DNA from 4 places in the Priestia sp. 10L35 genome. Region 4 is predicted to be linked to each of the others. Evidence: predicted binding sites of a transcription regulator. Region 4 holds the regulator's gene; each other region holds the start of a gene.

Region 1 (7,525 bases), on a different contig from region 4:
CCGCCGTGATATTTATTACGCGTCCATCATTGCGGTTGCTTTAACCATTGCTCAAGTATTCAGCGGTATCTTTGTTGTCATGTCTCGTTTAAATGTCTTTGCTACACTGTCTCACTCAGCATTTATTACAGCGTTATTCGCTACGCTTAGCTACATTTGTGTACAGACTTTAAAAGGTAAAAGACCATAACTCAAAAAAACACGTGCAGTTCATAACTGCACGTGTTTTTTTGAGTTAAGCTAGTTCTATTCCGCCTGTAATCCCGTAAACTTGAGCTGTTACGTAGCTTGCATCCGTTGAAGCTAAAAATACGTATACATTTGCCAACTCTACTGGCTGACCAGCACGCTGCAACGGTGTATCTTGTCCAAAGCCTGGAATAGCGTCGCTTGGCTGCCCTCCAGAAATTTGCAGCGGCGTCCAGATAGGTCCTGGAGCAACGGAGTTGACGCGAATACCTTTTGGAGCTAATTGCTTGGCTAGTCCGCGAGTGAATCCGTTAATGGCAAACTTTGTAGCTGCATAGTCTAATAAATTAGGACTTGGGCTATAGCCTTGTACAGAACTTGTTGTAATAATAGAAGCACCTGCCGGTAAATAAGGCAGCGCTGCTTTTACGGTCCAATATAAAGAGAATACATTTACTTCAAAGGTTTTGCGCAGTTGGTCCGTTTCTAAATCAGCAATATCTTCTACTGCCTGCTGTTTGCCAGCTACGAGCGCTAGAACATCTAAACCATCTAATTCTTTATAAGCTTTTTCTACTAGCTCTTTGCAAAAAGATTCTTCGCCTACATCACCAGGTATGAGAACGGCTTTTCTTCCTTCTGCTTCAATAAGCTTTTGTACTTCTTCTGCATCTGCTTGCTCTTGTGGCAAGTAATTAAGCGCAACGTCTGCACCTTCTCTTGCGTAAGCGATCGCTGCTGCCCGGCCAATACCTGAATCTCCGCCCGTCACAAGAGCTTTTCTGCCTTTTAATTTACCTGCACCTATGTAACTGTTTTCCCCGCAGTCCGGGATGACGTTCATTTCTTTTTGTACACCGGGCGGTTCTTGATACTGTTTTGGATAGTCTTCATGGAAATATTGAGTTAATGGATTATTTAGTTTTGACATATTCGTCACTCCTTTATGACTCCTTTATGAATGAATCCTTAACCAACTAAGGAAAAGTTTTCTATATACTTGTTCTTCCCGTCCTCTTCTTTAGTAAACATGCTTGATGTGCTCTATTATCCTCACTTTTCTTTCATTACCTTTCCCCTTCAATCAACAGCTAAAAACAGCTGCATACCTGAAATCTACGTTTACCATCACAATAAAAAAATCCGAACGAGTCGAATTCTTTATTAAGAATCTCGATTCCTCGTTCAGATCTTCTTTTAACTAAGATACATTTATCCCCCCCTCTTTAAATAAATGGTGAGAGCTTTGTATTTTACTGTGAACAATAAGCGTTCTTTTTCTTCTGTTCTGCTACTCTGTTAGTTCCACTTGTAAAGGCTTTGATTCTTCTTCGGCTTCTTTAGGAGTGCGAACAATTAACACATCACATTTGGCTAGCGTAAAATATGCTGAGATACGCTTCCGATTAAAATGCGCTCTACGGCGTTTAGCCCCGTCGCACCGCATATAATTAAATCAACGTGCTTATCGGGAGCAATTTTTTTAGATATTTTTGTTTTAGGAGAACCGTGTTCAATTAATGTCTCGACTTTCGTTACTCCAGCCTTAAGAGCTAGGTTACTATAGTTGGTCAAAAGTTCTTCAGCAAATTTCTCTGCATCTTGAAAGCGTGTATCTGTATAGAATGCATAAGGTGATGGACTTAACGCCTGTATGTCGATAACGTGACAAACTATTAAATGAGCGTTATTTTTTTTCGCACTGTTAACTGCTTTTTTGAATGCCCACTCTGCTTCTACAGAACCGTCTACTGCTACGAGGATGTTACGATAAGCCATATTCATCATAATCTCTCCTTTGTCTTTCGTTTATAAAGAACTTTCCTTGCTCCATTTTTATTGAACTTGAGAGTTAAAAGTCATTATCCAAATCGATCCTGCTACAATCGTAATAACAAAAACGATTCCAAGTATTAAAGCCATCACATTATAACGGGGCTTCTCTCCGTCTTTAATATGCATGAAGAAAAACAGTTGAATGAAAAATTGAAGCACGGCCATTCCTAGAATGCTAGCTAGTAATATATTTTTAGCAAATACTTGGTTTAATACCAGCATCAGAGGAATAACGGTTAAAATAATCGAGAAAATAAATCCTATTGTATAAGCTTTTAACGATCCATGGTTCTCCATCTACATCACCCCCATTAAATACACAACCGTGTAAAGGAAGATCCAGACAGCATCAAGAAAATGCCAGTATAAGCTGATAATCGTCACTTTTCGCTTTGTTACAGAGGTAATTCCATATCGTTTTAATTGGATTGTAATTGAAATCATCCAAATGATGCCGACAGAAACGTGCAGCCCGTGCGTACTAACTAGCGTATAGAAAGCTGTAAAAAATGCGCTGGTGGAAATGGTTGCTCCTTCATGAACCATTGTTTGAAATTCATGAATTTCAAGGCCCACAAAGCACATACCTAAAAGCAGAGTTACGATTAGCCAGCCAATTAAAGGTTTTATTTTTCCCTTGTGCATGCTCAGCACAGCTAATCCGCTCGTAAAGCTGCTCGTTAATAAGATAAACGTTTCAGAAACAAATCCTGGAACTTCAAAAAATTCCTTTCCTGTAAGGCCTCCCGCAGTATGATTAACAAGAACGGCATACGTAGCAAATAATGCTCCAAATAAGATGCAGTCCGTTACGAGGAAAAGCCAAAAACCCATAACTTTGATTCCTTCATCATGTTCATCATGATGTTCTTCGTGGTGCGCTGTCGCATAAGCCATGTCAGCCAACCCTCCCTACTGAATCTTCTGTATGTCGAATTTCATCCACCGGAATATAATAGTCCGAGTTGTATTGAAAAGAACGAACTAGTAAACAAGCTCCGACTCCTGTCAAACCGAATATCGCCATCCACACCCAGTGGAACGTTAAGCCAAAACCAGCAATGAACCAGAAAACCGACATGATAAATGGAATACCTGAATTCTTAGGCATATGAATCGGAGAGAAAGCAGCTGTTTCCTTCGCTTTTTTCTTTTTTCTTTCTTCTTTTATTGTCCACCACGCATCTTGCCCCGTTACTGTTGGAATCACTGCAAAATTGTAGTGCGGCGGCGGTGAAGGGATGGACCATTCTAATGTACGTCCATTCCAAGGATCCCCTGTTACATCTCGTTCTCCGTACTTAATGCCATGAAGAATCTGCCATGCTTGAAAGATAAACCCTATGCCCATAAAGAAAGCTCCGACTGTAGAGATAACGTTCAGCGGTCCCCATCCCATGTCAAAGTCGTACGTATAAATACGGCGCGTCATTCCCATAAACCCTAATGCGTATTGAGGCATGAAGCATACATAAAAACCAATGTTCCATGTCCAAAACGCCCATTTACCAAGACGGTCATTTAATTTAAAGCCAAACATTTTTGGCCACCAATAGTACAAACCTGCAAAAAAGCCGAATACAACGCCTCCAATTAACACTTGGTGAAAGTGTGCAACTAAAAAGTAGCTATTATGATACTGATAGTCTGCGGGAGCTGCTGAAAGCATAACACCCGTTGCTCCTCCCACAACAAAACACGGGATAAAAGCAATTGTCCATAGCATTGGCTGCGTCATTTGAATACGGCCGCGGAACATCGTAAATAACCAGTTGAACACTTTAACACCCGTTGGAATTCCGATAGCCATCGTCGTAATAGCAAAAAACACATTCACATTAGCACCTGCACCCATCGTAAAGAAATGATGTACCCATGTGAAATACGATAGAACGCTAATAATCATCATTGAAAAAACCATAGACTTATAGCCAAATATCTTCTTTTGAGAAAACGTTGCAACGATTTCAGAAAAAATGCCGAATGCAGGAAGTACAACGATATACACTTCAGGATGTCCCCACATCCAAATTAAGTTAATGTACATCATCGGATTTCCTCCGCCGGTCATAGTAAATAAGTGTCCGTCAAAGAAGCGGTCAATAAACAATAAAGCAAGCGTTACGGTTAATACAGGAAACGCGAAAATGATAATAATACAGCTTGCTAGAACGGACCACGTGAATAGGGGCATATGCATAAGTTTCATGCCCGGTGCACGCATTTTTAAAATAGTCATAATAAAATTAATTCCAGAAGCCAAGCTGCCAATACCTGATATTTGAATGCCCCAAATATAAAAATCTTGACCTGGTCCAGGACTGAACTGCATGCCAGAAAGCGGAGGATAACTCAACCATCCTGCATCTGGCGAGCCGCCGATTACAAACGACAAATTGAAAAGCATGGCGCCAAAGAAAAATAGCCAAAAGCTTACCGCGTTTAAAAAAGGATAGGCGACATCCCTTGCTCCAATTTGAAGCGGTACAACAATGTTAAAGAACGCAAACATAAGCGGCATTGCCATAAATAGAATCATAATGGTTCCGTGCGTAGTAAAAATTTCGTTGTAATGATTAGAATCTAGAAAATGCCACTGAGGGAATGCTAGTTGCATACGCATTAATAATGCATCTACTCCGCCTCGAAACAGCATTAATAATGAAGAAAGCATATACATAATACCAATTTTTTTATGATCCACCGTTGTGAGCCACTCACGCCATAGCCACTTCCATTTTTTAAGATACGTAAGAACAAAAATAATACCGGCTAATGTTAATAAAATGGCGACATCTGCTCCGTAAATCATCGGTTCTCCTGTCACAAAAAAATGAGATGAAAAATCTTTTAATTTTTCTAACAACTTATTTTCCTCCTTCCTGGTGCTCATGCTGTGCATGTACTTGTTCTTCAGAAGCCACATTCATAGTCTTCATGTCTTCATTTTTCATATGGTGATGCTGACTATAATATTGACCACCGTTTTTAATGACAATTTCTTGGAATAAGCCTTTAGGAATGGTAGAATACGATTTTTCTAGAGAAAGACCTTTTTGGGCAAGGTTGCTATAATCAGCTTTTGTTAAAGCTGGTGATGTTTCTTTCACTTGCTTTACCCATTGATTAAATTCTTTTGTCGATGTAGATTTAACTTTAAAGTTCATATGAGCGAACCCTTCACCCGTAAAATTAGCACCCGAACCAAAATATTCTCCCTTGTGATCAGCTTGCAGCCAAAGCCCCATTGCCATTCCCGGCATGGTATATAATTGTCCTCCCAACTCGGGTACCCAAAAAGAATTCATAGGTGCATCTGACGTTAGCACGAATTGAACGGGCACATCTTTTGGAATGTTGACATAGTTCACTGTCGCAATATCTTGATCCGGATATTGAAATAACCATTTCCAGTCAAGGGATGTTACTTCAATTGTTAGCGGCTTTACATCTTTTTTCGGCGGATCTACTAAGTCATACGTCGTCTTGGCCGTAGCGAAACCTAAAATACTAATAATAATAATGGGGATGCCCCACCAAATAAATTCAAGACGCTTACTATCGTCCCAGTCTGGCCGATACGAAGCCTTGTTTCCAGGCTTATCACGGTAGCGTAAAACGATATACACAAGCAGACCTAAAACAGGAATAACAACAATTGTGCATAAAATTATAGAAAAAATAATTAACTGGTATTCTTTTTGAGCCACCGCCCCCTGCGGATTTAAAATCAAATAACGACTATCACAGCCTGCTAAAAAAATTGTGATGAATACGGAGAGAATGATTAACTTGCCAATATGCATTGATTTTTGCTTTCTCACCTAAGCTCAGGCTCCCTTCTTCTAAACCTCTGTACATAATAATGGTATATAAACGTTCATATTAGAGATGCATCTCAACAGATCAAAAGGCTAATAACCTCCTAACATATTGAAGTTTGTCATGACATATTGCTTACTCCTAAAAAATTATCATGTTGTATCATTAAAAGGTGTGATATTCATCACACTTGAAGCGCTTTTTATCTAGTTTAAATGGCTTTACCATAAATTCGTCACATATTTGGGTAATTGTGGGGAATAAAAGGTGCCTTGTGACTATCCTAATAAAAGGAAAAAACTCTTCCAGTTTTTATTAACTGAAAGAGTTTTTTATAAGTACTAGATGAAGTATTGAGCTTTAACACTTACTGATTTGCTTGTTTGACCTGCTGAAACATCCAATCAATCATTTTCCGATTCTGATACGCGGGAACCCAGGAAGCATGATCATACTTTAATTCTTTAGGATATTCCGTATATAGCGGATACCCCCAGATTTTTTGTAAATTCATTGCACCGTTATTTATATTTACGATGAAACACTCCTCATAAAGAAAACTATATTTCTATTTTCAAAGAGACTTATCACTATAGCAATATTTTTTAAAAAAGCTATCCACTTTCTTCATAAAGATTACATATTAAAAACACCTAAAGATAGTTTAGGTGTTTTTGAAATTTTTATATTCATCTATTCTCTAAGTAAAAGCTCAATGGTTATATGGCCTTCTTACTCTTTGAAGCCCCTAGTTTTTTTCTCCACATATTTTCCATTTGTTCGAGAGTTTTACCTTTTGTTTCAGGAACAAATTTCCAGACAAACAAAGCAGAAAGTATACTCATTAAACCGTAAAAACCATATGTTAATCCTCCGCTATATTCCATCATCACGGGATATGTAGAGGAAATAAAATAGTTAGCCGCCCACTGAGCAGCTACGGCAATAGCTACAGCACGACCTCTAATTTTATTAGGAAAAATCTCTGAAATGAGCACCCAACAAATTGGTCCCCATGACATCATAAAGGAAGCTGTATAAATAATGATAAATACAAGCGTCCCTATACCAATGATGTTTGAAAAAGCCATGCTTGCTACACCGAACATTCCAATGGCCATTCCGATAGACCCTGTTATTAATAAAGGTTTTCTTCCCAAACGATCAACCGTCAAAATTGCAATTACTGTAAAAATAACGTTTACTAATCCCATAATAATAGTTTGCAGCATAGAAGAACCTTTAGCTGCTCCCATGCTTTCAAAAATACGCGGAGCATAATATAGAGCTACATTGATTCCTACAAACTGTTGAAATACAGAAAGCAGTATACCTACAACGATAACTAATTTTCCATATGCCAATAATTTTTCAGACGAAACATTGGTAGAAATTGTTTGTTTAATATCTTCTAAAATTGATTTCGCTTCTGAAGATCCATTAATTTTAGTTAGTATGGCTAAAGCTTTTTGATCTTGATTCTGTATAGCTAAGTAGCGAGGCGTTTCAGGAACTAAAAACAAGAGTGCTACAAAGAGTAAAGCTGGAATGGCTCCTGAAGCAAACATGTATCTCCAACCTACATCATTAATCCATTCTAAGGTTTCCCCATTTGCAATACCCCAATTCACGAAGTAAACGACTAACATTCCAAAAATAATCATAAATTGATTGAACG
Region 2 (7,525 bases), on a different contig from region 4:
CACCTTCACGAATTTCCGTATATGGTCCTAAAATAATGATACCTACATTGTTTTCTTCTAAGTTTTGTGCCATTCCCATGACACCATTTGAAAATTCAACCAGTTCTCCAGCCATGACATTGTCGAGGCCATGAGCACGTGCGATACCGTCCCCAACTTGGATAACAGTACCTACATCACTCACTTTAATCTCAGACTGATAGTTTTCAATTTGCTGCTTGATCAGCGCACTAATTTCTTCAGCTTTGATGCTCATGAATTTCACCCCTATCTACGATCTGTGTGCAAGAAGTCCTCGGTGGATCGTTTCTAATTTGCTGCTAATGCTGCCATCATAGATACGATTACCAATGCGAAGCTTCACGCCGCCGATTAGGCTTTTATCTACTATATTTGAAATATTTAACGTATGTTTTCCAACTTTAGAAGCAAATGATTGTGAGATTGCTCTTTTCTCATCTGCACTTAAAGGTTTGACAGAATAAACAGTTGCATCTGCCACGCCACGTACTTCGTTCGCTAGGAAACGATACTCTTTTACCATCTCGCTAACAATTTGAATGCGGTGACGCTCTAATAATAGAAGAACCGTATGTTGAACAGTTGGTGAAAGTTCAGCAAATGCCTCACTTACAAACTGTTTTTTTCGCTCAATTGTAATTTTTGGATGAGTTAATACATCCATTAATTCAGGTGTTTTAGCAAACACCTCTTCAACGATTTGTAGCTGGTCTTGCATTTCATCGATCATCTGTTTTTCTGTTGCTAATTGAAAAAGAGCTAGTGCATAGCGCTTGGCTACAGCTGGTTGACTCATCGTACATCCCCTACTTCTTGGATATATTCATGAATTAACTTCTCTTGATCTTGTTCAGAAAGTTCTTTTTCAATAACTTTCGACGCAATTAAAACAGATAATGAAGCAACTTGCTCACGTAACGCAGCAACTGCTTGATCTTTTTGCTGTTCGATTTCTTGTTTTGCTGCAGCTTTTAGACGCTCAGACTCTTCGCGTGCTGCCGCAATGATTTCTTCTTTTTTATCTTCTGCAGACTTTCTAGCGTTTTCCATCATTACTTGCACTTCTTGACGAGATTGCTTTAAGATTTCACGCTGCTCTTCAACAAGCTTCTTCGCTTCCTCATTTTGCTTTTCTGCTTCATCAATCTCACCGGCAATATGCTCTTCACGTTTTTTCATGATTCCCATTACAGGACCAAACGCGAATTTTTGAAGTAACGCAAGTAGGATAAGGAACATCACTAATTGGAAAAGAATATCTCCACCATTAATGCCTGCTGCTCCTAACACAAACATGTTCGACACGGCCATGTTCACTCCCTTCAGAGACTCCACATATATAATTTACTTATTAAAGACATAAAGTAATGGCGAAGGTTCTTTTGAATGATCTTCGCCACATGTAACACATTATTATTTACCTTGTACCATGAATGCAATAACTACGGCGATAATTGGAAGCGCCTCAACTAAAGCAACCCCAACGAACATCATTGAAGTTAATGTACCACGTGCTTCTGGTTGGCGAGCTGTGCCTTCAATCGTCTTAGAAACGATAAGACCGTTACCAATACCAGCACCTAGTGCCGCTAAACCAATCGCAATTGCAGATGCTATTAAACCCATTTTATAAAGTCCTCCCTTAATATATATGATTTTGTTTAACTAAGTTTTGTTTTGTCCAAATTGGGTATTACTTGAACAAAGCTTTATAAATTAATGGTCGCTACTCACTTTGTGAGATAAATAAACCATCGTTAACATTGTGAAAATGAAGGCCTGAATTGCGCCTACAAAAATACTGAATCCTTGCCATAAAAGCATTGGAATAGCAGCTCCAATTGTACCTAGGAAGCCTGTTGTTGCTAAACCAGCTAGCAAGCTTAACAAAATTTCCCCAGCATAAATATTACCGTAAAGACGAAGGCCAAGCGTTAACGTATTGGCAAACTCCTCGATAATCTTAAGCGGGAATAAAAATGCCATTGGCTTGAAGTAATCTTTCGTGTATGCAGAGAACCCTCGCATTTTAATACCATAGTAATGTGATAGTACAACTACCATAACGGCTAACGTCAGCGTAATTGCTGGATCAGCGGTTGGCGATTTCCACCATAAGTTATGGTCAATCACGATGGCAAATGGAAGACCCAACATATTTGACACAAAAATGTACATAAGTAAAGTTACACCTAGCGTCAAAAAGCGGCCACCTGTTTTCCAATCCATATTGCTATTAACGAGTCCTTTAACAAAATCTAAGACCCATTCAATAAAGTTTTGTGCACCGCTTGGCTTCATAGCAAGAGTACGAGTACATAAAACTGCAATTAAGAATACAATAACAGAAGCTACGGTAACCATAAGCAAGTTACTTTGACTAAAAGTAAGGCCTAGAAACTCTATAGTTGGTGATTCATGACCCAACTGTGTTCACCTCTCTTTCTATCTTCTACGCATATTTTGAACAACTAAATCTATGATAATGACAACGTAATACGTCATTAATCCCACAACTACACTAATAATATGAAAGGTTTTTGGATAAGAGATGGTAATCACAACTGCGAGAGCAGCTGTTGCAAATCTTACAACAGTCCCAATTGAACGGGGCTTTTTCCCCTCATCCAACGCCTGTCCAAACTGCTCAAACTTTCTTACTAAGTTCCACAAATTATACAAACTCAGGGCGGTTCCTAAAATTAAACCTGCAAAAACAGCCTTATAACTTGTAAATCCCCAGCCGAGAACGTATAATGCTAACAAATACAATATGTATGAACGAAGTCTTGGAAAAACGTGCTGCAAATCCTGCATGAATTATTAATCTCCTGAAAAAAAATGGTGGACTGTCCGCAGCATCATAAAAACACCTGCTGCTAGCCCTGAAAGAAGGCCTAAAATCAAAAATAGTGGTTCGGTGTCAAGCCATTGATCAGCCCATCTTCCAGAGAATAAGCCAATTAAGACTGAACCTGCTAACTGTGATAGAATGATTGACACTAATGCCATCGCTTGCAAAGGATGACGGTTGCGATCTTTCATAAGCTCATACCCCTTTTGCAAAATTTTCTTTTTTCCGAATTCTCTATCGTTTTTATAGCTCAATATATGATAGAAAGGCAAAAAAAATTGCTAAAAAAGGTAAAAACAGCTAATAAAATACGCAGAAATATCAACGGTTTTCACAGATTGAAAACCTTATCATTTATATTCCCTGTAAGCATACAATAGCGTATATTTAATGTCAATGTGTTTAAGCTAAAAACTTCACAATCTCTTCTTATTGTTCACATTTCTGCCACACATAAAACCTCTTCAAATGAAAACATTTAAAGAGGTTCATTCAATCGTTATTGTACTGTTTACAACATGCTCTTGTCCATGCTTTTTCACAAATGCAAATATTTGGTACGCTCCCGGTACAAGCGATTCATCGATCGTTATTTTCCGTTTTCTCATGCCTCTTTCTACATCAACGTCAACATCTAAATACGATATAAACTGTAAAGACTGCTTATCAAAAAGAGCAACGCCTAACTCATCTGCTCCTTCAGGCAAAAACAGTTCATAACTATACGTATTTTTCTCTTTTTCCGCTGCTACTTGCAATCCCATGACACGGGGATAATCTGGAATGCTAACCATGTACATATAAGGAAGCGAAAATGTTTCACGTGAATCATTTATTTCCAAATATCCGTCATATATACCTTTATTTTTAAAACGGGGCTGCACCGATAAAGTGACAGCTATTTCTTTTGTCTGATGGGGCTGCACGGTGACAGGTAATGGAACATCCCAATTCACTCCTTCATCCCTTTTCGGAACGTTCAAGCGATACGTTTTTGCTTTATCAGACTGGTTATCAATTTTAAATGATAAGACTTTCTTTGATGGGCGCGTAAAAATACCGAAAGATAAAGAAGATGGATAAAATAAAGAGTCTGCTGTGACAGCTTTTGCTATTTGAATTCTCCCGGCTCCTTGTTCATATACGTGATACGTTTTACCATTTAGCTGCTGCATTACTTTACTTGTGTTCATCAATGAAGCTTTGACTTGTTCAGGAGACCAGTTCGGGTGAGCTTGTAAAATAAGAGCGCACGCTCCAGCTACATGGGGCGCAGCCATACTTGTTCCATGCATGCGTTCATATCCCCCAGGAACTGTACTATTAATGAAGTAACCAGGTGCGACGACGTCCGGCTTGATTCCCCAAGTAGTCGTTACAGGTCCTCTTGAACTGAAAGATGTGAGCAAGTCTTGCACCACTTGCTTGCCAGTGCGTAAGTATGGCTGTTGAGACTGAATGTATTGATTAATGGTATCACCGTTTTTTTTACTTACCCATATCACTGGAATATTTACTGATTCTTGTAGTTTACCGATTATGTTTTTTTCAGTCGGACTATATAAAATAACGGCTTTTGCTCCTGCCTGTTCAGCTTGTTTAATCTTTTTTTCAACCGCATTTCCTTCTGCTTTTAGCAAAATGACGTTACCCAACGCATGCTTTTGCTCTTTGAAGTATTCTTCATTTATTACACGCAGCGTTTGATTAAACGTCCATGGACGAGACCCTTCTACTGGCGCCATCATAATTTTTTCTTTGTTAAATCCAATTGTTAGAAATTGAACTGTTGTCGGGGAAACAGAAGCGCCAACCGAAATAGCTTTTCCCGCTGTACCTGGAGAGCCCACGGTCCATAAACCTGGACCTGAATTGCCGCTGGATGTAACCGTTACAATTCCTTTTTCAACAGCTCGATCTAACGCTAAGCTTGTTGGTAAATCAGGGCCATTCACATCATTTCCTAATGATAAATTAATAATATCTACATCATCTTGAATTGCTTTTTCGATAGCTAGAATAACACTTTCAGACGTTCCAGCTCCACCAGGTCCAAGAGCTCGGTATGCGTAGATCTCCGCCTGAGGTGCTACACCTTTAATATTTCCATTTGCTGCAATAATACCAGCTACATGAGTGCCATGCAGAGTAGGCTCTCCTTGCTCCCGAGTGGTTTCCATCGGCTCATAATCTTTATCTATTACATCATACCCTCCCCTGTAGGTTTGTTTTAAATCGGGATGAGAATAATCAACACCCGTATCGATGACGCCTACTTTGATCCCTTTTCCTGTTAAGCGCTGATTATGAGTATCAAATAAGCCTCTTACCTGTTCTGAGCCAATGAAGGTTACACTATTTTCTTCTGCAACCTGGTAGTTTTTAATAGAATGTGAACCAATAATAGAAGGATTATGAGATAGTTTTTCCAAATCCGAGATGGAGCCGTTTAATGAAAGTCCTGTAAATACCGTGTGAAATTCGCTCTTAATCTTTATATTAGGATAATTTTTTTGTAGCTGACTTTTAAATTCCGCGAATTTTTCTTTTTCAACCATGACAATTATTGATTTTTCCTGATGATTCATTTCTTGTTTTATAGAAGGAAATGTCGGATTGAGCAACATTTGCCCTCCCCCGCTCCCTAATATAAAGCTAAGCATTAACCATTTAATCCACATAAAAAAACACCTCTCACACTATCGTGTCTCAAAGAGACACTTTTCATGTGAAAGGTGTTTAGAAATCTTACGAAAGCGGATTAAAAGCTTCCGGTCTGTTTTCACGGCGGTTGAAATAGTAGCTAATAGCATCACAAATACGTTTAGAAGCTAAGCCATCTCCGTAAGGATTCGATGCTTGTGACATTTGCTTATATACGTCTTCATCTATTAACAGCTCTTTTGCTAGCGTATAAATTGTTTCTTCTTCCGTTCCTGCTAGTTTGAGCGTTCCTGCTTCAATTCCTTCCGGTCGCTCTGTTGTATCACGAAGTACCAATACAGGTACGCCTAATGAAGGAGCTTCTTCTTGAACACCGCCCGAATCTGTCAAAATAATATGAGCGCGCTCAGCGAAGTTATGGAAGTCAATTACATCTAACGGTTCAATTAAATGAATGCGTGGGTCATTTCCTAAGATATCGTTTGCTGTTTCTCTAACTACCGGATTCAAATGAACAGGATACACAACTTGCACATCTTCATGTTCATCCACAATACGTTTAACCGCACGGAACATGTTTTTCATTGGTTCGCCTAAATTTTCGCGGCGATGCGCCGTTAATAAAATAAGACGATCATCTCCCAATTTCGTTAACACTTCATGCTCATATGTCTCTTTTACTGTCGTTTTTAACGCATCGATAGCTGTGTTTCCAGTCACAAAGATTCGCTCTTCTTTTTTATTCTCTGCTTGCAAATTAGCTGCAGACTTATCTGTCGGAGCAAAGTGCAAATCAGCAAGAACGCCTGTAAGCTGACGGTTCATTTCTTCCGGATATGGAGAATATTTATTCCATGTGCGCAAACCTGCTTCAACATGTCCCACCTGAATTTGATTATAAAAAGCTGCTAGTCCGGCAATAAACGTCGTAGTTGTATCGCCGTGTACAAGTACGATGTCCGGCTTTACTTTTTTCATTACGTCGTCCAAACCTTCTAATCCTCTGGTCGTTACGTCCATAAGAGTTTGGCGATCTTTCATAATGTTAAGGTCATAGTCAGGCTGAATGTCAAAAATGCTCAATACTTGGTCTAACATTTCACGGTGCTGAGCCGTTACCGTCACAATCGCTTCGAACTCCTCAGGTCGCTTTTTAAGCTCTAGCACTAGAGGGGCCATTTTAATTGCTTCTGGTCTTGTCCCGAATATCGTCATTACTTTAATTGGCTGCTTCATGTTCATCACCCGAATCTACAAATTATTTTGTACCGAATAAACGATCCCCTGCATCACCTAAACCTGGAACAATATATCCATGGTCATTTAATTTTTCATCTAATGCCGCAATGTAAATATCTACGTCAGGGTGTGCTTCTTTTACGATTTCCACGCCTTCAGGAGCAGCAATTAAACACATAAATTTAATGTTTTTAGCGCCTCTTTTTTTAAGAGAGTTGATTGCTTCTACAGCTGACCCTCCTGTTGCAAGCATAGGATCTACTACAATAAAGTCACGCTCTTCTACATCATTAGGCAGCTTTACATAATATTCAACAGGCTGTAATGTTTCTGGATCACGATATAAGCCAACGTGTCCAACTTTAGCAGCTGGCATTAGTTTTAAAAATCCATCTACCATGCCGATACCAGCACGAAGAATTGGAACGATACCAAGCTTTTTCCCTGCAATAACTTTTGACTTTGTTTTGCAAACCGGTGTTTCAATTTCAACGTCTTCTAGCGGTAAATCACGTGTCGCTTCAAAAGCCATTAAGCTTGCCACTTCATCAACTAATTCACGAAACTCTTTCGTTCCCGTTTTTACATCGCGTATGTAAGTTAATTTGTGTTGAATAAGCGGGTGATCAAATACGTATACTTTGCCCATTGATATCTCTCCTTATATATAAAGATGTACACATTAAAATACCATTCAACGAATTGAATGGTACGTACTAGTAAAAACATATCTCTTGCTAATTAAAT
Region 3 (7,525 bases), on a different contig from region 4:
GTTTTTACCCCTATTTAAGAAGGAATGGCTTAAAATGTGTCGAATAGACTTAGGTAGGTATATGACATTATGTATGTTACACTAAATACAAGGCAAGGAAGGGAGAATCAGTCATGAAAATCAATGTTTTTCTAGACGACTATCGCAAATGCCCTGACGGTCATGTTTTAGCCGAAACGATTGATGAATGTATTGATCTGCTAAGATCATTCGATGTTGAACATTTATCACTCGATCACGATTTACTGAGTAAGACACGGAATGGATTAATGCTCGTGCATTTTATGGTAAAGCATCATTTATATGCCGATCGAATTACGATTCACTCCGCTAATCATTCAGGCAGCAAAGCAATGTACAACTGCTTTAAGGACGCTCAAAAAGAGCATAAAATGCCAAACAACATTAAAATTCTAAGATGCCCTCTGCCTCTTCGATGATACCTGCACCCTCACACATTCATTTCAACAGAATCTGTCCGATTCAATTCTCACAGACATCCTGTTTCTATAAAATGAAGAACGATACTGCTTGTTCGATACGTATAGATGTGAATACGCTTTAAGCAGTTTATATTATATAGAAGAAACCGCTCTAAAATACCGTGATGATAGCTTTAAAAAGCAGACTACATGGTACAAAGAGCGGTTTTTTTGTTATTTAGACAGTTTAGCAGAATTCAAGTCAGCTGAGAGAGCAGCCGGCTGTTTTGCGTTTTCTTTCAGCTGCCTAGCGTTCACGAACCAGTAAATGCTTCCCACAAACAGACCTCCCCCTACGATGTTTCCGAGTGTAACGGGAATTAAATTATGAAATAGTCCAGCAGCCGAAATCGCATCAGGATGCGGAAGCAATAAAGCTAGACCAAGAAACGTCATATTTGCCACGCTGTGCTCGTATCCTGATGCAACAAATGCAAACAGCATCCAAAAAATGAGCATGATCTTTGCCGCATCGCTTTTAGTGCGCGCAGCCGTCCAAATTGCCAGGCAAACAAGCCAGTTGCAAAGAATGCCGCGAAAAAACAATTCACTGACCGGCAAATTCATTTTTTTAGCTGCCAGCGTCATAAGTAAATGGTTCGGTTCAATTCCTTTAAACAAACCGGTTCCGGTAATTAACAAACAAAGCCCAAACGCACCTATCGCATTTCCGATAAAACACCACGTCCAGTTTTTAAACGTATCTTTCCATGTCGTGACTCCCGATAGCGTACTGACTGTATAAACCATATGATTCCCCGTAAACAATTCAGCTCCTGCAAATACGACAAGCAGGAGAGCAACAGCAAAAGATAACCCCATCACAAGAGAAACGACCGGTAAAGAAGCAGAGGCCAAAGGTGCTCCTACCGATAGAGCTAATATAACGCCAAGTCCTACGTAAGCACCTGCTAGCACAGCTAACAGCAAATAACTCGGCAAATGATCATTCACAAGCTTCGTCTTTTTACGGGCTAACTCATTCATTGACTGCAGTGAATTCTTAAACAAAAGTGTTTCCTCCTTTTATTCATCTTAGACGCATACTTTTTCTTCTGTTTTTTCCAAAAACCAAGAAAGAGCAGAAGCTTGCTTCACCACTTCACCAATTACAATCATTGCGGGGTTGCTGACTTGCTGCTCCGCAGCCGTATCTACGATTGTGCCAAGCGTACCTGTAACCGTGCGCTGATAAACCGACGTGCCTTGTTCAATAAGAGCGACCGGCGTATCCGCGCTTTTTCCCGCGTCTAAAAGCTGACGGCAAATATACGGCAAGTTTTTAACGCCCATATAAATCGCAAGCGTATCAACTCCTTTTGCTAAATGCTCCCAGCGAATACTTTCCGGCTTGCCGCTTAAACAGTGTCCCGTCACAACGGCAAACGAACGGCTCAGCTCACGATGCGTCACAGGAATTCCAGCATAAGCAGGTGCCGCGATGCCCGCTGTAATACCCGGAACGACTTCAAACGGAATTCCGTTTTGAACGAGCACTTCTGCTTCTTCCCCGCCTCTTCCGAAAATAAACGGATCTCCGCCTTTTAACCGCACGACGGTGTTTCCTTTTCTTGCGTAGCATACAAGCAAATCATGAATATCATCTTGAGAAACGCAGTGATCACCAGGCTTTTTCCCACAGTAGACGAGTTCGGCTCCTTCTTTTGCATACTGAAGAAGAACAGGGTTCACTAGTCGGTCATATAAAATAACGTCTGCTTTTTCTAAACATTTTGCTGCTTTTATCGTTAGCAAATCTGGATCTCCTGGTCCGGCTCCTACAATGTACACTTTTCCTTGTCTCATCTTCTGCTTCGCTCCTTTGAGTATGTCCCCTTGAATTTTTGTGGCGCGTTGAAAATCAACGCGCCTCGTTACTTATTCTTCAATTAAGAGATACAGCAAATCTCCTTCAACAGACGCTTCGTACGTGTCTACACATCCGCTGTCTGGCTCTTGCACGTTACCGTCATGCAGGCAAATTTTCCAGTCGTGCATCGGACAGAACACCGAGTCGCCGCTCACGATTCCTTCACTTAGCACCCCGCCTTTATGCGGACAGCGATTTTCAATTGCCCGTATTTTTCCGCTTGATAGCTTAAACACCGCAATTTCTTTTCCGTTTACTTTCACTGTTTTTCCTAGGCTTACCGGAAAATCATGAATCGACCCTACGCATACTTTTGTAATGTTTTTATTCACCATCTTTATTTCCCCCCAGCATTATGATGTGACAACTGTTTCGAACAGCTCTTTTTTCGTCTTTTTGCTTTCGACGATTTCTTTCCAAGGATCACGGTACGTAGATAACGCTTCGTCCATACGCATATTCAGCTCTCTTCTCGTCTGGGCGTCATCAAGCACTGATTGAATGTGTGAAAGTCCCATGCGCTCAATCCATGCAGAGGTACGTTCTAAATAATTAGCCGTTTCTCGGTAATACTGCAAATAAGCTCCTGTAATGTCCATCAATTCTTCGTCTGTTTTTACTTTATACAATAAATCTCCGCCGCGAAGATGCGTACCTCCATTTCCGCCCACGTAAATTTCCCAGCCGCCGTCAATTCCAATAAAGCCAATATCTTTAATACCTGACTCAGCACAGCTTCTTGGACAAGCAGATACAGCCATTTTCACTTTATGAGGCGTCCATAGTCCTTCAAATTTTTTCTCAAGCGCAATTCCAACGCCCATTGAATCCTGCGTTCCAAAACGGCAAAACTGTTCGCCGACGCATGTTTTCACCGTTCGCAGCGACTTACCGTACGCGTAGCCAGAAGGCATATCTAACTCTTCCCATACGCTAGGCAAATCTTCTTTTTTAACACCAAACAAGTCAAGACGCTGACCACCCGTCACTTTTACGAGGGGAATTTCATATTTATCAACAACATCTGCAATTTTTCGTAAATCTTCTGCATTTGTGACGCCTCCGTACATGCGAGGAACAACAGAATACGTGCCGTCTTTTTGAATATTCGCGTGCATGCGTTCATTCACAAATCGTGATTCGCGTTCATCAACGTATCCGGTTGGATTCACCATACCTAAATAATAATTCAGCGCCGGACGGCATTTCGAACAGCCTTCTTCATTATTCCACCCAAGTACATTCATAACTTCACGCGTATGCGAAAGACCTTTTGCTTTAATTTCTTCGACAACTTCATCTCGTGACAAAGTCGTACAGCCGCAAATCGCTTCTTTTTGAGCTGCCGCGTCAAAGTCAGCGCCAAGAGTATGCTGAAGCACTTCCGCTACAAGCGGTTTACATCCTCCGCAAGAGCGAGAGGCACTTGTACAAGCTTTGATTTCATCAACCGATGAGCATCCTTGTTTTTGGATAGCTTCCACAATCGTACCTTTTGTTACGCCGTTACAGCCGCAAATAATATCATCGGCGCTCATGCTTGCTACTAAGCTTTCACCCGCGTTACCGCCAGATGGCTGTAAAATTGACACTTTTGCGACATCCGATACGTCTTCTTGCTTTTGTATCATTGAAAACAGTCGATTTCCGTCGCTGCTGTCTCCAAAAAGAACGGCTCCTACGATTTGATTGCCTCGCAAAACAAGCTTTTTATAAATGCCGTCTTGTTCATCGAACACTTTGATTGCTTTTTTCTCTTCATCTTCCGTGAAGTCGCCTGCCGAAAACACTTCAACACCTGATACTTTTAGCTGTGTGGATAAAACTGATCCTTCATAAGGCACTTTTTCTGCCCCGCAAATCGCTTTTGCTAATGCTTTTCCTTGTTCATACAGAGGTGCCACCAGTCCGTATACCATTCCTCTATGCTCTGCACATTCTCCAACCGCGTAGATGTTTGAAATATCCGTTTGCATATAGTTATTTACAACAATTCCTCGATTTACGTTAAGTCCCGCTTCTTTTGCAAGCTGAACGTTTGGCTTAATTCCAACGGCCATCACGACTAAATCAGCGTCTAAAAACGTCCCGTCTTTAAAAGATAACCCTTCAACTCGCTCATCGCCGACGATTTCCGCCGTTTGTTTTTCAAGCAAAAACTTCATGCCTTGTTTTTCTAATTCGTTTTGAAGCAATTTGCCCGCTGTTGGATCGAGCTGACGTTCCATTAAATACGGAGCTAAATGAATCACAGATACGTCCATCCCTAGATTTAACAGTCCGCGCGCTGCTTCTAATCCAAGCAGTCCGCCTCCAATAACCGCTGCTTTTTTATATTGCTGAGAAGCCTGCAGCATTTCATCCGTGTCTTTTATATCTCGAAAAGCCGTAACTCCTTTTTTATCAGAGCCTGGAATCGGAAGAATAAAAGGAAGAGACCCCGTTGCTAAAATCAACTCATCATACGATTCTACTCTGCCGCTGTTTGTCGCTACTTCTTTTTTTACTGAATCGATGCTAGTAACCGTTTCGCCCGTATATAATGTAATATTGTTTTCTTGATACCAGTTCCAATCGTTTAACGTAATGTCTTCAACATTCGTATCTCCTTGCAGCACTTTTGATAGTAAAATACGATTATAGTTCGGATGCGGCTCGCTTCCGAAAATCGTAATTTCAAACGCTTCGCTTGAAACCTTCAATACTTCTTCAATCGCTCGAACTCCAGCCATTCCATTTCCAATCAATACGAGTTTCTTTTTTTGCATCTTCCATTCCTCCCCTGGCGTCTATACCTGCTTGTTTCAAAGATATATTTTCTATGCATCTTTAAAGATACATTTAAGATATATGAATTTTCTGAATTGTTCAACCCATGTGTTAGATTATCTAACACAGTTATGGTATGTATGCGATTCCATTGCTTTAACAGCAAGCAAAAAAAATAAGTGGTCTAATTACGTTTTAATTTGGATCATCCTTTGCATTTTATTTTGTGATCTTTTTCACAACATTAATGTAGCAAGAATAAATAACCGGAGCTATGATAAAAATCACTCCTATTAAAAATGAGCGATAGTTTGATCGTCTTGTTCTAAAGACTTGGGTTAGTATCTTATCATCTATCTTTTCATCAATATATAAATTGATTATCGCCTGTATCGCAGACCAAGCAATTCTAAATGTTTATATGTCAAAAATAACAATCCCAAAAAATTCTTTATAAAGAATTTTTTAGACAAACTGTTCTTTATAGTATTTACTATTACTCCCATATTCTTTATAATGAAAGTATAGAACCTTTATAAAGAACAGAACGGAGAATTAAAATGCCACTCGTAAACATTAAAAAACTTTGGACTCCTTTAGAAATCTTTGGCTTTAAACTTTATAAGTGTAGAGATACAAAAAGCTACTACTATAAAACAAGGAAAAGTTATAATCTAATAAAATTATAAAAAACAAGCCCTATTCCTTTTCAAATAGGGCTTGTTTTTTTATTTTCCCGTAAACCAATTCACAACGTACTCTCCCCACACCTCATTTCCTTTTTTCGTTAAATTACCGCTGTCTTTATTTATATACTCTCCTAAATGAAAGGGCCAAATAAGCGAGTGATTCATATAATATACCCAGTTTGCTTCAGAGACTCCCCTGATCGCTTCTACCCCTTCTTCATAGGACTCGGTTTGTGAAATATATGGCTGTGACGGCTGAATCATAAGGGTTTTTTTCAAGTCTTTGAGCTGATGAATCAGCTTGTCTGTATTTTCAAGCGTCTCATCTAGCGTGAGGTGCTGATAGTCATTTTTAAGAGGTGCTTCAAACAAAATAATGTTTGGCTGAAGCTGATTAATTTGATCGGCAATATGTGAGGATAAAAGCTCATCCGTTGTTTGACTGCCGTATGAAAGTATTTTAACCGTAAATACATCACTTCCATATGTAGCTGCTAGCTCTTTTTTTAACTGCTGAGGCCACCCTGCTTCCTTTGCAGATGTGGCAACCACAAGAGTCAGAGGCTTTTTATTTGCAATAGATGACTGGATTTGCTTTGTGATAAAGTCCGGAAGATTTTTTGTATAAGCAGATACATCGGAAAACTGTTTTTCTTTATGTACAACAGCAGTTTTTACTTCACTTGCCTGTGCTTCCGTTTGCTCCTGCCAGTGCTGCGTCCCCGCATACATCACCGCCCCGCACAAAACAGCCGCCGCCACATTTACCCCAACCATCGCCTTCATTCAATCTCCCCTTTACAAGTTCTTCTTACAATCTCAGCAAATTGCTTTCATAAAGAAGAACTCAAAATTAGTAGCTCCTGCGAATATCCCCTCAAAGGACTCATCCGGATAGGTCTAGCAACTCTATCATCACCGCTCTTCCTTGATGGTAGAGTTGCTGCATCGATATAAAAATAATTATAGATTAGTAGAATTTGGAATGGGGGACCTTTCGTACGTAAAATCTCTACAAATACACGTATACTTCGCATATTTCCTAGCGAAACGTGAAGTTTCCGGGGAAATTACGTCACGTTTCTTAAAAAGAAAACATAATGTACGTTCATTCGCACATGTGATCTTCCCCTTGTACAGTAGAGATACCGGCGGAATACAGCAAAAACGCGTTTTTGAAAAAGGAATGCTGCATGCAAAAAAGCTCGTTTGATCAAATCGCTTCATCTTTTCATCCATTAATTGTGTCGATGATTAAAAAATTTCATATTTACAAAGACTACGACGAATATTATCAAATTGCATTGATTGGTCTATGGAGAGCGTATCAAAAATTTGATGAAAACAAAGGATCTTTTTCTGCTTATGCTTACACAACCGTTCGTGGTACGATCCTTTCTCATTTAAAAGGCACCATTTTATACGAAGAACGCGAAACACCGGCTGAACAGAACCTACTTTCACTAAACGAAGATCCCGCTCTTCCCGTTCCGCTAGAAAGTGAAATTATCAAGCAGCATATTGAACACTTAACGGGAAGAGAAAAAATCTATGTAATCGAACATCTTCTAAAAGGCTACTCGTATAAAGACATTGCTTACAAATACGGAGTATCCACGGGAGCCGTTAAAAACTGGGGAAAAGCAGCCCGCAAAAAGCTAAAGGCCTCACTTCTTAGGGAGTAAGAAAAGGAGGAAGCTTATGATGAGCTTCCT
Region 4 (7,525 bases):
AATTTGAAGCTCCTCTTCCTGTGTAGGATACCCCATGCTTAATTTGAATAAAAATCGATCCAGCTGCGCTTCCGGCAAATGATAGGTCCCATCAAAATCAACAGGATTTTGAGTAGCCATCACAAAAAAAGGCGCTGGAATTTCCCGGGTGATACCATCGGTTGTTACATGATGCTCAGCCATTGCTTCTAAAAGCGCCGATTGTGTTTTAGGAGAAGTCCTGTTAATCTCATCAGCGAGCACAATATGGCTCATGATAGGACCTGGACGAAAATGAAATTCCATGTCTTTTGGACTGTAAATAGAAACACCTGTTACATCGGACGGCAGCAAATCGGGCGTGAATTGAATTCGTTTAAATTCTGCATCAATCGATTTGGCCAGTGCCTTCACGAGCATCGTTTTCCCCACACCCGGCACATCTTCAAGCAAAATATGCCCCTCTGCAAGCAAAGCAACCAAACTCAACGTAGATACCTGACGCTTTCCAATCACAATTTGATCGATGTTTTCTAATACTTGATTTAATTTATTATTAATATGATCCAGCTGAATCAATAAAGCTCCCCCTTAAAACTCAGTTAAGCCTTGAGTTTAATAAGTTTTCCAATAAACATAGTACTATCTTAACAAATTTTAAAAAAATCTGAAAATATTAATGCACGCAAAAAAGCGACCAAGTGAGTACTTGGTCGCTTTTTTAGTTAGGGCAGTGATTACATCATGCCGCCCATTCCACCCATGCCGCCCATGTCAGGCATTGCAGGTGCTCCGCCTTCTTCTGGCTTGTCAGCAACAACTGCTTCAGTTGTTAAGAACATAGCCGCTACAGAAGAAGCATTTTGAAGAGCTGAACGCGTTACTTTTGTTGGGTCAACGATACCAGTGTCTAGCATATTTACCCACTCGCCAGTTGCAGCGTTAAATCCAGTTCCAACAGCTTCGCCTTTTAGACGCTCAACGATTACTGATCCTTCTAAACCAGCGTTGTGAGCAATTTGGCGTACAGGCTCTTCAATCGCACGTAATACGATGTTGATACCTGTAGCAGTGTCACCATCAGCTTCGATGCTTGCTACTTTATTATAGATATTTACTAATGCAGTACCACCACCAGCTACGATACCTTCTTCAACCGCAGCACGCGTAGAGTTTAATGCATCTTCAATACGTAATTTACGTTCTTTTAACTCAGTTTCAGTTGCCGCACCAACTTTAATTACAGCTACGCCACCAGCAAGTTTTGCTAAGCGCTCTTGTAATTTTTCACGGTCAAACTCTGAAGTTGTTTCTTCAAGCTGAGCTTTGATTTGGTTTACGCGTGCTAGGATGTCTTCTGCGTTTCCTGCACCGTTTACAACTGTTGTATTTTCTTTTGTTACAACAATTTTAGAAGCGCGACCTAATTGATCGATGCTTGCTGTTTTTAGGTCAAGACCAAGCTCTTCAGTGATTACTTCTCCGCCTGTTAAGATCGCAACGTCTTGTAGCATTGCTTTACGACGATCACCGAAACCAGGAGCTTTAACAGCTACAGCTGTGAATGTACCACGAAGTTTGTTCACAACTAATGTTGCTAAAGCTTCGCCTTCTACGTCTTCAGCGATGATTAATAGAGGCTTGCCTTGTTGAACAACTTGCTCTAATACCGGTAAGATTTCTTGAATGTTACCGATTTTTTTGTCTGTGATTAAGATGTATGGATCATCTAATACAGCTTCCATTTTATCTGAATCAGTTACCATGTAAGGAGATGCATACCCACGGTCAAACTGCATACCTTCTACCACTTCTAATTCAGTTGTGAAACCTTTTGATTCTTCAAGTGTGATAACGCCGTCGTTACCAACGCGCTCCATTGCTTCAGCAATTAATTGACCTACTTCTTCGTCAGCTGCTGAGATAGCCGCTACTTGAGCAATTGAATCTTTACCTTGAATTGGTTTAGAGATTGCTTTTAGTTCTTCAACCGCTACAGCTACTGCTTTTTCCATACCTTTACGGATACCCATTGGGTTAGCACCAGCCGTTACGTTTTTAAGACCTTCTCTGATCATTGCTTGCGCTAAAACTGTTGCAGTAGTTGTACCGTCACCAGCAACGTCGTTTGTTTTGCTAGCAACTTCGGCTACTAATTTAGCACCCATATTTTCAAATGCGTCTTCTAATTCGATTTCTTTTGCAATTGTTACACCGTCATTTGTAATAAGCGGTGAACCGAATTTCTTTTCTAATACAACGTTACGACCTTTTGGTCCAAGCGTTACTTTTACAGCATTTGCTAATGTATCTACACCACGTAGCATTGCGCGACGTGCTTCTTCGCTAAATTTAATGTCTTTTGCCATGTTCTTTGACCTCCTCAAGATGTTCTTAATAATCTATTTTTTACGTATGATAAGTTTGTGGTTAAAATTAGCCGATTACAGCTAAAATATCGCTTTCGCGTAAAATTAAGTATTCAGTACCTTCGTATTTCACTTCAGTACCCGCATATTTTGAGAAGATGATACGATCGCCCGCAGCTACTTCTAAAGCTACACGCTCACCGCTTTCTAATACTCGGCCTGTACCAACAGCAACAATTTTACCCTCTTGTGGCTTTTCTTTTGCACTGTCCGGTAACACGATACCGCTTGCTGTTTTTTCCTCAGATTTTACAAGTTCAATCACTACGCGATCACCTAATGGCTTTAACAAGTGAAACAACCTCCTCAAATAATATGTTTGCATTTTTATTAGCACTCAACCTCAACGAGTGCTAACACAATTATTATATTAAAACAAAGTGGGTTTTTTTTGCAAGTATTAAACAAAAAAAATTTAAAATTTACGAAAACTACATATAATAGTTTTAGATTTCGACGATTTTGAGAAATAAAGCATTCTTTTCTCTGTTCAATAATATGTATGTTACAATACGAGCAAGAAGAAATTACTAACTTTACAGTACTTCTTCGACATATATACATAAAAACCTTTTAAAGGAGTATAGAAGATTGGAAAAACGTTATTGGTATGTTATCCTCACCTACATCCTTATGCAGTTTTCAGGAGTTGTTGGTATACCGCTGTTAAAATTAACAGGAATGTTTGATCAATATCCAGTTCGAACAGCGAATGTCATGCTTTTGACTTATTGGACCATCATTAGCTTTATCCTTGGTTTACTTATTGTCTTACTGCTGCTGCGCCGTGACATGTCCATGCGTATAGAACATGCGGGAACAACGGTAACTGTGGTCTGGTCAGTCCTTGGGGTGTTCCTGGCTATGGCTGGTCAAGCTGTAGCAGGTATGATTGAGCACGCTCTTGGCATTACCCAAGTATCTGAAAACACACAAAATATTGTTAATCTTGTTAAAGCAACGCCGTTCCTCATTGTCGTTACGTCTGTTATTGGACCAATTCTAGAAGAGATTATTTTTCGAAAGATTATTTTCGGCTCTCTTCACAAACGATATAATTTCTTTGTCTCTGCATTTATTAGTTCCCTTATTTTCGCTGCCGTACACTGGGATTTTAAACATTTGCTCGTGTATACAGCCATGGGATTTGTATTTGCATTCCTTTATGCAAGAACAAAACTAATTATTGTACCCATTATTGCTCACGTGTTGATGAATACAATCGTTATTTTATCTCAAACTATTTTTGCAGATAAAATTATAGAAATGCAAAAGCAAGCAGAACAAATGCAGTTTATTTTTGGAGGCATGTTTTTATGAAGAATATCCCTTTAACACGAGGGTTTATTTATATTATTATGGGGGTTTTATTCACCTACCTGGCTATTCAAAATGCTCAGGAAACCGTGTGGAATTTCCCCACGATCTTATTTGCACTCGTAGCCGCGTTCGATTTCAGATTTGCGGTGCGCATTTTTATCTTGCACTATAAAATTAAAAAGTTGCAGCAGCAATATAAAAATCAAGATGATTCATCTAAATAAAAAAACCACTGTTTCAGTGGTTTTTTTACATACTAACATCTTCTCTTTCTTGCTCTGCCCTTGCCTTTAACACTTTGCGATACGAAATGCGGGAAATAATGATGCTGATTTCATACAAAATTAAGAGCGGCACTGTCACCATCATGTGCGAGAGCAATTCTGGTGGTGTAATAAGTGCGGCAATAACTAGCAGTACGAAATAGGCATACTTTCGAATTTGAGATAAAAACATAGGCGTGATAATACCTAATCGCGTCAAAAACATGACGACAACAGGAAGCTGAAACAACAGGCCAAAAGGCAGTGTGAGCTGCATTAAAAAAGAAAAGTATTCATTAATGCCAATCACTTGGTTTACATTCAGCTCATCAGAAACGCGCGTCATAAAATCGACGACAAATGGAAACAACACAAAATAAGAAAAAGAGACACCGCCGATAAAGAGAAAAATGGAAACAGGAATATATCCAAGCGTTACCTTACGCTCTTTTTCATATAAACCAGGACTAATAAATGCCCAAAGTTGATACAGTGCAACAGGAGCTGCAAGTACACAGCCGATAATAACAGCAAACTGCATATAAATCTTAACTGGATCTGTTAGCCTAAATGCATTCATCGTTAAATTTTTTGCCTCATCAGCATGCTGTAAATAGACAATAACCTTATCCGCTATAAAAAAGCCGCCAATTGTGGCAATGACAAAGAAAAATAAAACAATTAAAATGCGCTTTCGCAGCTCTCCTATATGATCATATATTGACATTTCTTGTTCGGTCATACTATGATCACCCTTTTACTCTTTGTCATCTACTTGACGCTGTTTATCTTTTTCACGATCTTCTGAGGCACCGCTAGCGGCATGCTTAAACTCTCTAAGCGTTTGCCCGACTGATCTTCCTAGCTCCGGTAACCGTTTCGGTCCAAAAATAAGCAGTGCTACAATCGCAATAATAATCCAACTGCCTGCTCCAATCCCCATATTCCCACTCTCCTTATTAATTTAGACTTAAGGAAATCGTAACACAGTCCATCTTATTCAACAGGATAATTTTTCAAAAAGTAGACAAGCGACTGTAATTCTACAGCCAGATCAATATGATGCAGTCGAATCTCATCCGGTACGTTTAAGCGTGCAGGAGTGAAGTTTAGAATCCCTTTAATTCCGCAACTCACTAAACGATCGGTAATTTGCTGAGCCACAGTGGCAGGAACGGTTAAAATCGCCACTGAGATATCATCACTCATATAATCTTCCAATTGGTCAAGGTGATAAACCGGCACGTCGCCTACTTTTGTACCGACTTTATCTTCTATCACATCAAAAGCGCACTCAATTTTGGTGTTATTATTTTTAATAAAATTATAATTTAAAAAGGCCGTTCCCAGATTCCCTACGCCAATCAGTGCTACTTTCGTTACTTCATCTTGGTCTAACGTTTTACGGAAAAATGTAAGTAAATAATTCACATTGTAGCCGTATCCCTTTTTCCCTAATGCTCCAAAGTAAGAAAAATCCCGGCGAATAGTAGCAGAATCAACTTTCACTGCCTCACTTAACTCCGCTGACGAAACACGCTGTTTACCAGAAGCATGCAAGTTTTTTAAAAAACGATAATAAAGCGGCAATCGTTTAGCCGTTGCTTGTGGTATTTTTAATTGTTCAGTGTTCACGTTGTACCCCCTCAGTTCATGTATGTCATTACTAACATTTTCAAGTCATATTGCATTACCTTTCACAAAGCCTCAACCGCCTTGAGGTAGCGCTTCCAATTCTCTCTCTTTTCTCTTGTTTTATATATACTCCGCTTCACACCCCGACGCCTTTTGTCTATCCAGGAATACTTAAAGTCGGTAGCTAGAACGAAGCAATTAGCCCTTCAAAGGATCCGTTTGTTAGTCATGACGGATTTTCTACATCCATCATATATAAGTTCAGAGATGCACTTATCTCTTATTTTAACATAGTATCCTGTATAAAATGTGCAGGTAAAATCATTTTATTTCATGAATCAAAACATTCGCTTCATCATTTGTTCTTGTCCCTCTACAAATTACAAACGCTTGTAGGAAGAACTTGTAGTTGAAAATATGTTAAAATACACTATGGATATACTACTAGAGGTGAAAAAATGATTATTCTACAATTGAACGGTATTACAAAATACTATGGGGCAGAACCCATTTTATCGAATATAAAGTTAGAAGTACAATCAAAAGACCGCATTGCCCTAGTGGGACGAAACGGTGCAGGTAAATCAACTTTATTAAAAATTATTGCTGAGCAGCTTTCTTATGACAGCGGAGAAATTATTAAACCTAAAGGTGTTTCCATTGATTATATGGGACAAGATACAGTTCTTGAGTCAACACTCTCCATATGGGAAGAAATGATGACAGTCTTTGCTCCGTTAAAGAAGATGGAAAAAGAATTACGTACGCTTGAAACGAAGATGGGCGATCCAGACATTTTTAATGATTCAGTTCAATACGAAAAACTAACCAAAGAGTACGATCAGCTTCAAGTAACGTTCAAAGATTTAGGCGGCTATCAATATGAAGCGGATACACGATCTATTCTTCACGGTTTCCGTTTCTCAAACTTTGACTATAGCACCCCTATTTCCTCCTTGAGCGGTGGACAAAAAACGCGCTTGGCTCTTGCAAAACTGCTTTTAACAAAGCCAGACTTGCTTATTCTGGATGAGCCTACCAACCACTTAGATATTGAAACTTTAGCATGGCTGGAACAGTTTCTGCAAGGGTATGAAGGAGCTATTTTAATTGTTTCACACGATCGTTACTTCCTTGATAAGGTCGTAAATCAAGTGTATGAAGTCACACAAAAAACAACGGTCAAGTACACGGGCAACTACTCTAAATACCTTGTACAAAAAGCAGAGCGATATGAAAAAGAGTTGCGTCAGTACGAAAAGCAGCAAGATGAAGTCGCAAAACTGAATGATTTTATTCAACGAAACATCGCCCGCGCATCGACTACAAAACGTGCGCAAAGCAGACGTAAGCAGCTCGATCGAATGGAGTTAATAAATCGACCTAACGAAGGCGAAAAATCAGCTAGTTTTTCGTTTGAAATTGAGCGTCAAAGCGGAAATGAAGTCTTAAATCTCGAAAACGTGTCCATCGGATATGATGAAAACAAATATGTCGTCCAAGACGCAAACCTTCGGATTAAAAAAGGTGAAAGCCTTGCGTTGGTTGGTCCTAATGGAGTTGGGAAATCTACGTTATTAAAAGGTATTGTGGATAAACTAAGCTTCAAGACTGGAACCATTTCTTTTGGCTCAAACGTAATGGTTGGTTATTACGACCAAGAGCAAGCTAATTTAACGTCTAATAAAACTGTTTTAAATGAGCTTTGGGATGACTACCCATCCAAACCTGAAAAAGAAATTCGTACAGCGCTTGGAAATTTTCTGTTTTCAGGTGATGATGTACTGAAAATCGTTTCGACGCTTAGCGGTGGTGAAAAAGCACGTTTGGCTCTTGCGAAGCTTATGCTTCAAAAAGCTAATTTCTTAATTTTGGATGAACCTACTAACCATCTTGATT

Evidence for each region. The regulator Rex, encoded in region 4, represses fermentation and respiration genes when NADH is low (regulators of the CRP and FNR family bind a similar motif). The targets are predictions, from matches to a motif close to TTGTGAAATATTTCACAA.
Region 1: a site for Rex is predicted at 6,020-6,037, ahead of AC1DEF_RS10620 (cytochrome c oxidase subunit II). Genes of this name have one in related genera too.
Region 2: a site for Rex is predicted at 3,280-3,297, ahead of AC1DEF_RS20995 (AtpZ/AtpI family protein). Genes of this name have one in related genera too.
Region 3: a site for Rex is predicted at 5,346-5,363, ahead of nirB (nitrite reductase large subunit NirB). Genes of this name have one in related genera too.

Annotation. Positions count from the first base shown of each region.
Region 1 covers NZ_JBFTKA010000002.1:906,660-914,184, forward strand. Annotated here, with positions in the region: gene AC1DEF_RS10590 (COX15/CtaA family protein) at 1-190, shown strand, start outside; gene AC1DEF_RS10595 (SDR family oxidoreductase) at 236-1,120, opposite strand; partial or broken gene AC1DEF_RS10600 (universal stress protein) at 1,481-1,974, opposite strand; gene cyoD (cytochrome o ubiquinol oxidase subunit IV) at 2,026-2,322, opposite strand; gene cyoC (cytochrome o ubiquinol oxidase subunit III) at 2,323-2,922, opposite strand; gene qoxB (cytochrome aa3 quinol oxidase subunit I) at 2,924-4,891, opposite strand; gene AC1DEF_RS10620 (cytochrome c oxidase subunit II) at 4,893-5,831, opposite strand; gene AC1DEF_RS10625 (hypothetical protein) at 6,215-6,361, opposite strand; gene xylE (D-xylose transporter XylE) at 6,567-7,525, opposite strand, start outside.
Region 2 covers NZ_JBFTKA010000006.1:140,366-147,890, reverse strand. Annotated here, with positions in the region: gene atpA (F0F1 ATP synthase subunit alpha) at 1-256, opposite strand, end outside; gene AC1DEF_RS21020 (F0F1 ATP synthase subunit delta) at 272-817, opposite strand; gene AC1DEF_RS21015 (F0F1 ATP synthase subunit B) at 814-1,332, opposite strand; gene atpE (F0F1 ATP synthase subunit C) at 1,435-1,647, opposite strand; gene atpB (F0F1 ATP synthase subunit A) at 1,738-2,448, opposite strand; gene AC1DEF_RS21000 (ATP synthase subunit I) at 2,467-2,838, opposite strand; gene AC1DEF_RS20995 (AtpZ/AtpI family protein) at 2,845-3,066, opposite strand; gene AC1DEF_RS20990 (S8 family serine peptidase) at 3,364-5,556, opposite strand; gene wecB (non-hydrolyzing UDP-N-acetylglucosamine 2-epimerase) at 5,624-6,775, opposite strand; gene upp (uracil phosphoribosyltransferase) at 6,798-7,427, opposite strand.
Region 3 covers NZ_JBFTKA010000004.1:404,459-411,983, forward strand. Annotated here, with positions in the region: gene AC1DEF_RS17660 (cyclic-phosphate processing receiver domain-containing protein) at 114-440, shown strand; gene AC1DEF_RS17665 (formate/nitrite transporter family protein) at 657-1,493, opposite strand; gene cobA (uroporphyrinogen-III C-methyltransferase) at 1,518-2,288, opposite strand; gene nirD (nitrite reductase small subunit NirD) at 2,361-2,687, opposite strand; gene nirB (nitrite reductase large subunit NirB) at 2,706-5,120, opposite strand; gene AC1DEF_RS17685 (SGNH/GDSL hydrolase family protein) at 5,850-6,596, opposite strand; gene AC1DEF_RS17690 (sigma-70 family RNA polymerase sigma factor) at 7,004-7,495, shown strand.
Region 4 covers NZ_JBFTKA010000022.1:3,839-11,363, reverse strand. Annotated here, with positions in the region: gene AC1DEF_RS28155 (AAA family ATPase) at 1-558, opposite strand, end outside; gene groL (chaperonin GroEL) at 717-2,348, opposite strand; gene groES (co-chaperone GroES) at 2,416-2,700, opposite strand; gene AC1DEF_RS28140 (CPBP family intramembrane glutamic endopeptidase) at 3,000-3,728, shown strand; gene AC1DEF_RS28135 (YdiK family protein) at 3,725-3,952, shown strand; gene tatC (twin-arginine translocase subunit TatC) at 3,978-4,733, opposite strand; gene tatA (twin-arginine translocase TatA/TatE family subunit) at 4,749-4,934, opposite strand; gene AC1DEF_RS28120 (redox-sensing transcriptional repressor Rex) at 4,988-5,626, opposite strand; gene AC1DEF_RS28115 (ABC-F family ATP-binding cassette domain-containing protein) at 6,085-7,525, shown strand, end outside.